DNA from 2 places in the Desulforamulus aquiferis genome. Region 1 is predicted to be linked to the other one. Evidence: riboswitches for the same ligand, from Rfam matches in the RefSeq annotation. Region 1 holds a riboswitch; the other holds the start of a gene.
The links. Region 1 has a riboswitch for cyclic di-GMP ahead of P6N53_RS06555 (hypothetical protein). Riboswitches for the same ligand answer to the same signal wherever they lie in the genome.

Region 1 (4,454 bases):
TTGTGACCATCAATAAGAATAAGTTTTCCTCTAAAAAATCTGACAAGGTTACAATAACAACAGCACCTGTAGCAATCCCCGCCAACAATCTGTTTGCTATCTTAGATGCGATAGAAGAAGCTTTAGCAAACATTAGTCAAGAAGACTGGGAAAAATTAAGGGAATACAAGGACACCTTAAAGCTGCGTACCGATGAAGAGATCCTTCAGGCCCTTAAGGATACCGGCCTGGCAAAGGCCTTTGAGAATGTGATCAATTCAAACATTACTGAAAGCCAAATGAGAATATCTATTGCTGCTATTCGGGTCTTGGCTGATATTGGTAAGGACAACGTGGTGGAAAGCCGGGCGCTGATTAGCAGTAAAATCAATGAGCTAAAGCAAGCTTTTAGAACAGAGCTGGATAGATTAATTTCTCAGGGAATAAACCAGCAGGCTGTATACGACTATATTACCGACCTATATGATAATATTTTAGTAGGTAAGTATCTAGTTAGAGAGTCAAATTATGAAGCTGATTTATTTGAAGCAGCTTTAAAGGAATTAAGGAACGGAAAACATGACGCAATAAAGGATGCTGCCGAAACTGCCTTTGAAACCCTTAAAACACAGTACTCTACTCCAAGGGATACCGACAGTGAATTCAAAAAATTAATCAGGCAAATCATTGCAGAGAAAGAGTTTGCCACCTTAACAGGTAATGATCTGCGTTTGGTGAAGTCCTACTTGGTTTCTGAGCTAACAGATGATCAAGAGAAATTTAAAACCATTATTTCCTTGATGGAGTTAACAATCGAGACCAGCAAGATATTTATCCCACTTAACTAGCAGCTAGCTCAATTTAATATATAAAGTAGACCCTGTTTAGTGCAGGGTCTACTTTATATACTGGTTTACTTAAATATTGAAGTCAGAGGAATGAAAATGATTGACATTCACTGCCATATCTTACCTTGCCTCGATGATGGTCCGGAATCTATGGAATTAAGCTTAGAAATGGCCAGAACCGCCGTAAAAGAAGGTGTAACAGCAGTAATTGCCACTCCCCACTGTATCTCCGGGGTTTTTTATAATGAGAGAAAAGATGTAGTTCCGGTGATGGAAGCTTTTAAGCATAGGTTAAACATGGAGGGAATAGCTTTAGATATATATCCGGGTCTGGAAATAAGGCTGGAACCCAATATAGCCGCTAAGGTAGCTGATAGACAACTTCTTTCATTATGTGACCAGGGTAAATATTTGCTGGTGGAGTTACCCCTAAGTTCAGTTCCGCCAAACACAGGACAAGTGGTCTTTGAATGTATGTTAAAGGGCATAAGGCCGATAATTGCTCATCCTGAGCGCAATAAGGAAATTATAGAAAATCCCCAATTACTATTTAAAATGCTTGAAAAGGGTTGCTTGGTTCAGATAACATCAGGCAGTATAACCGGAGATTTTGGTTCCGGTGTTCAGAATTTTACAAAGGAAATATTAAAACATGGCTGGGTGCATTTTGTGGCTTCCGATGCCCATCATCCCATTAAACGGCCATTAAAGCTAAAAGAGGCTAGGCTAGTCACAGCACAACTGTCGAGCGAGGATAATGCTAAACTGCTTTTTGAGGAAAACCCCCTAAAGGTTATTAGGGGGGAGACGATAGAAAATCATGAAGTGCTGCCTTTTCCTAAGGGTAGAAGCAGCATTAAAAAAAGAAAAGGTTTTTGGTCTGCCCTGTGGAAAAGTATAAATAAGAGGTGGTGAGGACAATAAAAAAGGTGCTTATAATTGTAGCTATAATCGGGGTGCTCTTGCTCTCGGGATTATATTATTTTAAATACAGTTTTTTAAATACTGAATCTATGATGGACGCAAAGGATAAGGCAGAACAGAAAAAAGAACTCCTTTCAAATGAAAGGTTTGGGAACTTGCCCGAGGTTGTTGAACTAAAAGAACAAATGGCCCAGCAGGAGAAGAAAAACTCGCCCGGGGGCCAAGACTTCGATGCTGGTGAAACTGCTGCGAGTGTCCCATCACAGGGAGAACTTGAGGCAAGGCTAGTGCAAAAGATGCAGTCGCTACAAGGGGAATATAATGGTAAGATAAACAGTTATATTGCCGCAGCTAAGAAGGAATATGAAAAAATTGAGTCTGGGCAGATTACTATGTCTAAAAAAGCTCTGGCCCAAAAATATATAGGTTTAGTAGAAGGTATGGAGGCCGAATGTGATGCCAGGGTGTATGCAGCAATTGCCCGGGCGGAAAATGAATTAACGAGCTATGGTTATTCCACCGATATAGCGGATAAGGCCAGGGAAACATACCGACAAACTAAGAAGCAGCAGCGTTCACAATTGCTTAGTAAGCTTTAAGAAATATTTTTTATAAAATTTAAATGAATTACGAAATGCTAAAGGAAAAACACAGTTTTTGTCGAAGTGAGTAATGCTAAAATTTCAGGTTCCGATAAAGGCAAACCTGCCGAAAGGTTGGGACGCAAAACCACGGGCCTAAGGTTTATCTATGGCTGCCGGGTTACCGAATACCCATATAATGCTAATATCGGTGCCGGGGGAGGAAATCAGCATTGAGTTTTTATCATAAAGCTCTGACCGGTTTTCCATCAGAACAAGAAAGTTTACTAAATAATAAGTTGGAAAGAATTGAAGTACTTAAGTTAAAATTAGTCAAAGAAGGATACCAGCCATCTGAGTCTGAGTATTTCATTAAGTCTGCTTTAGGAACTGCAAAGGTTTCTGAGATGAGTATGGAACAGCTTGACATAGCAATTGAAGCTTTGGAAAAACAGATTCTAATTGCACAGAAGTGTAAGCAACTGTTTAAAGGCTAAGGCATTTATCATGCATTCCGCGATTTAACAAGCTCACAACATAGCTCCATTAGTCTTTTGGCAACGTCTGTTAATTCTACGGATGTTGCTCTGTTTTTTTGTGTCCAAGGCAATTGATTTAAAAGGGTTTTACTGGCCAAACCTGCGTGATTTATTTTGCTAGTCAGGGTGCTGATAGACCAGTAACTTTCCACGGAAAGACCTCTTTCTAACTGGACCAGGGTCTTAAAGGGCGGATTCTTTGATACAGAGGTGTTTTTTACAGAATATAGATTAATGTAGGCTAAAGTATTATCCCCCTCAATTCGGGGCTTTCGAACTTTAACTGGTATCAGAACTAATTCGGAGCCTAGGATTATAGGGCAAAAAATCTTTTTCCCTAGTATATCCGCAGCTTTCTTTTTGAGCAGCTTAAGATCGGCACAGTGGTGTTTGGCCAGCTTATTAACGACACTGCGAACTTTTTGCAAGACAGTTTCTTTACTTCCATCCCGGTAAATAATAATTGATACATCACCATTATCTTGATAGTCAGGAATAATGGCAGCTATTGACTCAGGGTTTGCTAAATACCCTTCCATATGTTGAGAGCCTCCTCTTTCTGTGAACAATTCAGCTTAAGCTAAAATTAATATATGGTGTTAGCCATGGATATGACATACTAAATGGAAAAAATTACTAAAAAATTTTTGAGGGTGATAGAAGGTGCGCATTTCCCTACTAGGGGCCCAGATAGATAATTTAAATATGCAGGCTACGGTGAAGCGGATTTCTGAAATGGTCTCTTCCGGAGAGGTTAACCAGGTAGTTACCCTAAATCCTGAATATCTATACCGCGCCCAGGAGGAGGGTAACCTCCTAGAATTGGTTAACAAATCGGAACTGGTAACCCCCGATGGTACAGGTATTGTCTGGGCCTGCAAGATGGCAGGTGTCCCGGTGGAAGAGAGGGTAACAGGCATAGATCTGATGTTAAATTTGATGCCAGTCGCGGCAAAGGGTGGCTGGGGCATCTTTTTACTTGGTTCGGCTCCCGGGGTAGCTGAAGAGGCGGCCAAAAACCTGGCAGATAAATATCCAGGCTTGAAGATTGTTGGAATACATCACGGTTATTTTATGAGCCATGAAGAAGACGAAGTAGTCCGACTGATAAAGGCTGCCAAACCGGAACTGCTTTTTGTGGCTTTGGGTATGCCAAGGCAAGAGCAGTGGATAGCCAAGTACAAGGATGAGATGGGAGTCCCTGTTTCCATAGGAGTTGGCGGCAGCTTAGATGTCATCGCCGGAAGGGTTCAGCGAGTTTCCCCGGTACTACAGAAGCTTCAGTTGGAGTGGTTGGGACGTCTTATTAAGGAGCCCCATCGTTGGAGGCGCCAGCTGGTTTTGCCAAAGTTTGCCGGATTAGTTTTAAAAAGATACTTATTTAAAATGTAACACCCCTGTAAATTTTTCCACAGGGGTGTTACATTTTGCCGCTATTTTCCGTCTATATTACTAAGGCAATAAATGCAGGGATACCAAGCAATCTGTCGAATTTTATATATTAGAAAAACTATTGGGAGGTAAGTTAGTGACAAAATTTAAGGACAAACCCAAGCTGTTTATTATAGCGCTATTAACCTTGA
Region 2 (4,454 bases), on a different contig from region 1:
ATGTGGCCAAACTATCTTTATCATTGTTCGACCAGCTGCAGCCCCTACATGGCTACGGCGCCTGGGAGAGAAAAATCTTAAGGATTGCAGCCCTTCTGCACGATGTTGGGAATGCTGTTAGTTATTATAACCATCATAAGCATACCATGTATGTACTGCTAAATGCCCGGATAAATGGTCTTTCTCACAGGGAACTTGTGTTAGTGGCTCTGGTGGCTGCTAGTCACGGCAAATTAGATCTTAAGTTTAAATTGCAGCAGCATGCCGATGTATTATTTCCCCAGGACGGAATTTTGGTCCGTCGTCTAGGCGTATTGATACGCATGGGGGAAAACCTGGATCGTACAGAAGCCGGTGTAGTTGAGGATGTGGTTTGCACCATCAAGGCAAAAGAAGTGCAAATTGACTGTATCTCTACGGATAATTCCGATTTAGAAATTAGAGAACTTTATAAGAAAGTGACTAATTTTAATAAGGTATTTGGAATTAAGTTTAAGTTTCCAAAGGAGGAAGCTTAATCTAGGGTGTAAGGGATAAAATATGATATAGAATTCTTTTCTAATGAATATGATAGTGGTATGACGGAGCAGAATGCCACTAAACCAGATAGATATACCTTGATAGGAAAAGTGCTGACAAAAGTAGTTCCCCAAAGATTGTGGGCTCCGTGCAAGGAAGGGGTGTAAGCCTGTACATGTGGTTAGTGCTTTTCGTGTTTTTTGCTTTAGCTGTGTGTCTAAAAAGTGTTTTAGCTAGCCTAGGAAGAATATAGTCTTAAACAAAACTAAGGAATGATTGCATTGTATTTTAAAATTGCCAGTTTTAATATAAATTCAGTACGCGCCAGGAAAGAAATGTTAATTCAGTGGTTGGGGGAAAATAAACCTGATGTGGTTTGCCTGCAGGAAACCAAGGTCATTAATGCAGATTTTCCAGCAGCTTGCCTTTTGGAGGCGGGCTATAACTCGCTATTTAAAGGGAGAAAATCTTATAATGGTGTGGCTATCCTCAGCCCCCATCAAATAAATCCCTTAAACAGTGACCTTGGGTCTATTGCGGAACCAGATGAAGCAAGGCTCATTGCCGCTGAGATAAAAGGTATTCCAATAGTTAATACCTATATTCCCCAGGGCCAATCCCCGGAGAGTGATAAATTTAGCTATAAAATATCCTGGATTAAGGCCTTAAAGGAATACTTTGATTCAAATTTTAAACCTGATGAGCCATTACTTTGGCTGGGTGATTTTAACGTAGCACCAGAACCTGAAGATGTGCACGCACCCAAAAGATTACTTGGACGTGTAGGCTTCCACCCCACCGAGCATGAAGCCTTGGATTATGTTAAGTCCTGGGGCTTTAAAGATATTTTCCGCCTACACCACCAATCAGAGGGTGGACATTTTACCTTTTGGGATTATCGTGTTCCAAAGGCCCTGGATAGAAATTTAGGCTGGCGTATTGACCATATTTGGGCTACCGCTCCCCTGGCTAAGCGATCAACAAAAGCCTGGATAGATATTGAGCCAAGAAGGAAGGTAAAACCTTCCGACCATACATTTATATTGGCAGAGTTTAATATAGATAGCTAGTTATGTTAAATGTACTAGCCGTTTTGCTTTTATAGTTAAGGCGGCTAGTTAAGAATAGTATTTTTCATGTTGACTTTTCTTAACGCATTAGCTATAATAACATTTGTCGACAGGCCGAGGGGCCTGGAAATACAAGCAAAAATCGGGGCGTAGCTCAGTTTGGGAGAGCGCTACCTTGGGGTGGTAGAGGTCGCAGGTTCAACTCCTGTCGCTCCGACCAGTTAAAGCAAGTCTTCTGAGAAATCAGGAGACTTGCTTTTTTGTTGGCCCAAGGGATCCAATGGCCCAATTGGAATTAAAAAGCCGAGGGTTCTGTATCCTTCGGCTTGTAGGGTAATTTTGTTTTTAATCATCATAAACGGTATCATTTGTTTCCCGGGAAGCCACTAGTAGACATGTTGTAAGGATCCCTAAAAATGCACCAACAAAAACACCAGCTATAAAACCCACTAATATCCTCCTTTGGTAACTGGCTGGCCTAGCTTTCCACCTTAGCCCCTGTAGTTTTGCGTCGCCACTTTTCAATGGGTTTGCCTTTATCTTTCTAGGATTTGTTTTTACTATATGGAGAAACAATATCGTAGTAAATAGGACTGAAGTATTTATCAATCAAGACCAAAGTCCTATATTAAATAATAATTTTTTAAAGGAAGGTTGTACTCTAGGCAACTTCCCCTGTGCCTTGAATTGTAACATTAACATTAACTTTGATATCACTTTCGCAGAAAACCTCGTCCCAGTCCTGCTCCTTCACTAGGGGAGGCCATTTCGCCCTGGCATACTTGCCAAGTAGGATGGCATCTACCCTATATTTGTTCTGTAGATCGTAAATTAAGTCTTCACATTGTTTTTGAATATGTTCTTCCAAGGCCTTTTCTACAGCTAAAACATTTTCTTCCTTACCTGCAAATTGTATATCCGTTAAGGTTTCTGCAATTATGCCTGAGAATGATAAATCTATCTCGAAGGAAGGTTTTCCATTAGCCAACTTAGCTGTTACCTTTCGCTTACTCCCCCCCTCAAAACTTATTTTATAAAATTCTCCTTTATCATCCATCATTTTAAAGGTTATATAGCCTATGACCCCATCTCCCCTTAACCAGATTAAAGGCCTCATGTCTTCCCTGTTGACTTTAGCTACCATCTTATACTTTTTAAATAAGGCTGCACCTGAAATTTCTAAATTACTTTCAGAGTGGATGCTAATGACTGGTAAAACCGGATTATATCCGTCTGTCATTACATCCACACGAAAATGATGCAAATGCTCTACTGGAATAAAATTATCCCTTGGCGAATTTGACAGAAGGTCTATGATATTTTGTCCTACTGTCTGGTAATTTTCCGGTTTCATGGTCAAGATATCAATGGTATTTCCATCTGTCACAGCTAGTCTAATCATTTCGCTAAAACGAGTGTCTCGAAACATTAAGTCAAAGGCATCTTTACTTCCCCTATAAGCTAAAGGACTTCCAACCAACAGAGCTTTTAAGTCACCAACGGCCATGCCCCGGGAAGATTTATTGCCTCTGTCAATGCGGGTCTGGGCCATGGTTTCTCCCTTGACGGTTATTACATCGGACTTCTCTCTGGCATTGCGGTTCATAATGGGGAAGTTTACGGTCATGGAGAACTTCTCACGGCCATCTTCCTCAAGCAAATCGTAACCTGCCACAAAGGGTATGTAAAGATTATTAATGTCTTGGGCATCCCAGCAGCCAAAGCTTAATAGGGTAACTAAAATAAGAACTATAGCAAGTGCGCTACGCAACTTTTTTACCTCCAACACCTCGCAAGATAGCTGTGAACCACAGGATAACCGGGATAACAATCATAAACAGGAGTCCCAGATATCCAATAGTGGTACTTAAACCAAGGATTTTATCGAAATTGCCAGGGAAAAGGGATGACAAAAAAATTATGGGAAATAAAGCCAGGGTGACCCAACCGGGAGAGTTAATATTTAATATTTTTTCAACAGTATAGCGCCCGGCAAAAAACATATTTGCCACTGGCCGAAAGGCAACAAAAACCCAAAAAATGATAAAGAAAAATTCAGCCCTTTCAATAACCGGGGCGTTGTAGGTTTTTAATAACACCATCAGGCCAAACCTTAGTTTTTCAGCGGCGTTTGGGCCAAAGAGACCTAAAACAACAAATACCACAAGCAGATAGATACCGGAAATTATTGCGACTGCCGTCAAGCCGGCCTTAACTATTTCATTTTTCCTTTGGACCATAGGGTAGATAACCAGTAAGATTTCAATGCCCAGTATAGCAAATAAGGTTTGGTAAGCGCCCTTTAGTATATTTGCCATGCCCGCATCACCAATGGGCTGGAAGAATGAAAGTTCTACCTTAGGCACTGCACCGAGGATAAAGGCTAATAGAACGAGAGACTCAAAGAACATTAATTCATTAACTCTACCAATGACCCTTGCATCCTTTGAGGCCAGATAGGCTGATGTAAACAAGATTAAAGCACTTAGGGCCCAAATTGGCGTTTCAGGGAATAAATAAATCTTAAGGATATTAACAAAAAGTCTAGTTACGATAGCTGCAAAGGCTAAGGAATAAACTACAAACACTAGGGCAAGGAGCTTGCCAGGCCATTTGCCTAGGATTATCTCGCAGTATTCCGCAAAGGTAAGATCAGGAAACCTACTACCTATCAAATGCATGGAATATATGCCGACAACTAAGGGCAAAGCGCCCATTAGAATTGATATCCAGGCGTCCTGCTGGGATTCCCTAACTGCCGTAGATGTAACAGTTAAAATACCTACTCCAATGGTGGCACCGATAAGAATAAATATTAATTGCTTGCTTGTTATTTTATATGCCTGCTCATTCATTTTCTGACGG

Region 2: it holds a riboswitch for cyclic di-GMP, as region 1 does, so the genes downstream of both, P6N53_RS04710 (DUF3789 domain-containing protein) here and P6N53_RS06555 (hypothetical protein) in region 1, are expected to answer to the same signal.

The regions. Positions count from the first base shown of each region.
Region 1 covers NZ_JARPTC010000008.1:95,651-100,104, forward strand. Annotated here, with positions in the region: gene P6N53_RS06540 (S-layer homology domain-containing protein) at 1-827, shown strand, start outside; gene P6N53_RS06545 (tyrosine-protein phosphatase) at 918-1,742, shown strand; gene P6N53_RS06550 (hypothetical protein) at 1,757-2,350, shown strand; cyclic di-GMP riboswitch class I at 2,440-2,521, shown strand; gene P6N53_RS06555 (hypothetical protein) at 2,566-2,829, shown strand; gene P6N53_RS06560 (hypothetical protein) at 2,838-3,410, opposite strand; gene P6N53_RS06565 (WecB/TagA/CpsF family glycosyltransferase) at 3,535-4,263, shown strand; gene P6N53_RS06570 (hypothetical protein) at 4,400-4,454, shown strand, end outside.
Region 2 covers NZ_JARPTC010000005.1:128,835-133,288, forward strand. Annotated here, with positions in the region: gene P6N53_RS04695 (Ppx/GppA phosphatase family protein) at 1-518, shown strand, start outside; gene xth (exodeoxyribonuclease III) at 801-1,589, shown strand; tRNA gene P6N53_RS04705 (tRNA-Pro) at 1,733-1,809, shown strand; gene P6N53_RS04710 (DUF3789 domain-containing protein) at 1,935-2,039, opposite strand; cyclic di-GMP riboswitch class I at 2,051-2,134, opposite strand; gene P6N53_RS04715 (Ger(x)C family spore germination protein) at 2,251-3,360, opposite strand; gene P6N53_RS04720 (GerAB/ArcD/ProY family transporter) at 3,353-4,444, opposite strand; gene P6N53_RS04725 (spore germination protein) at 4,437-4,454, opposite strand, start outside.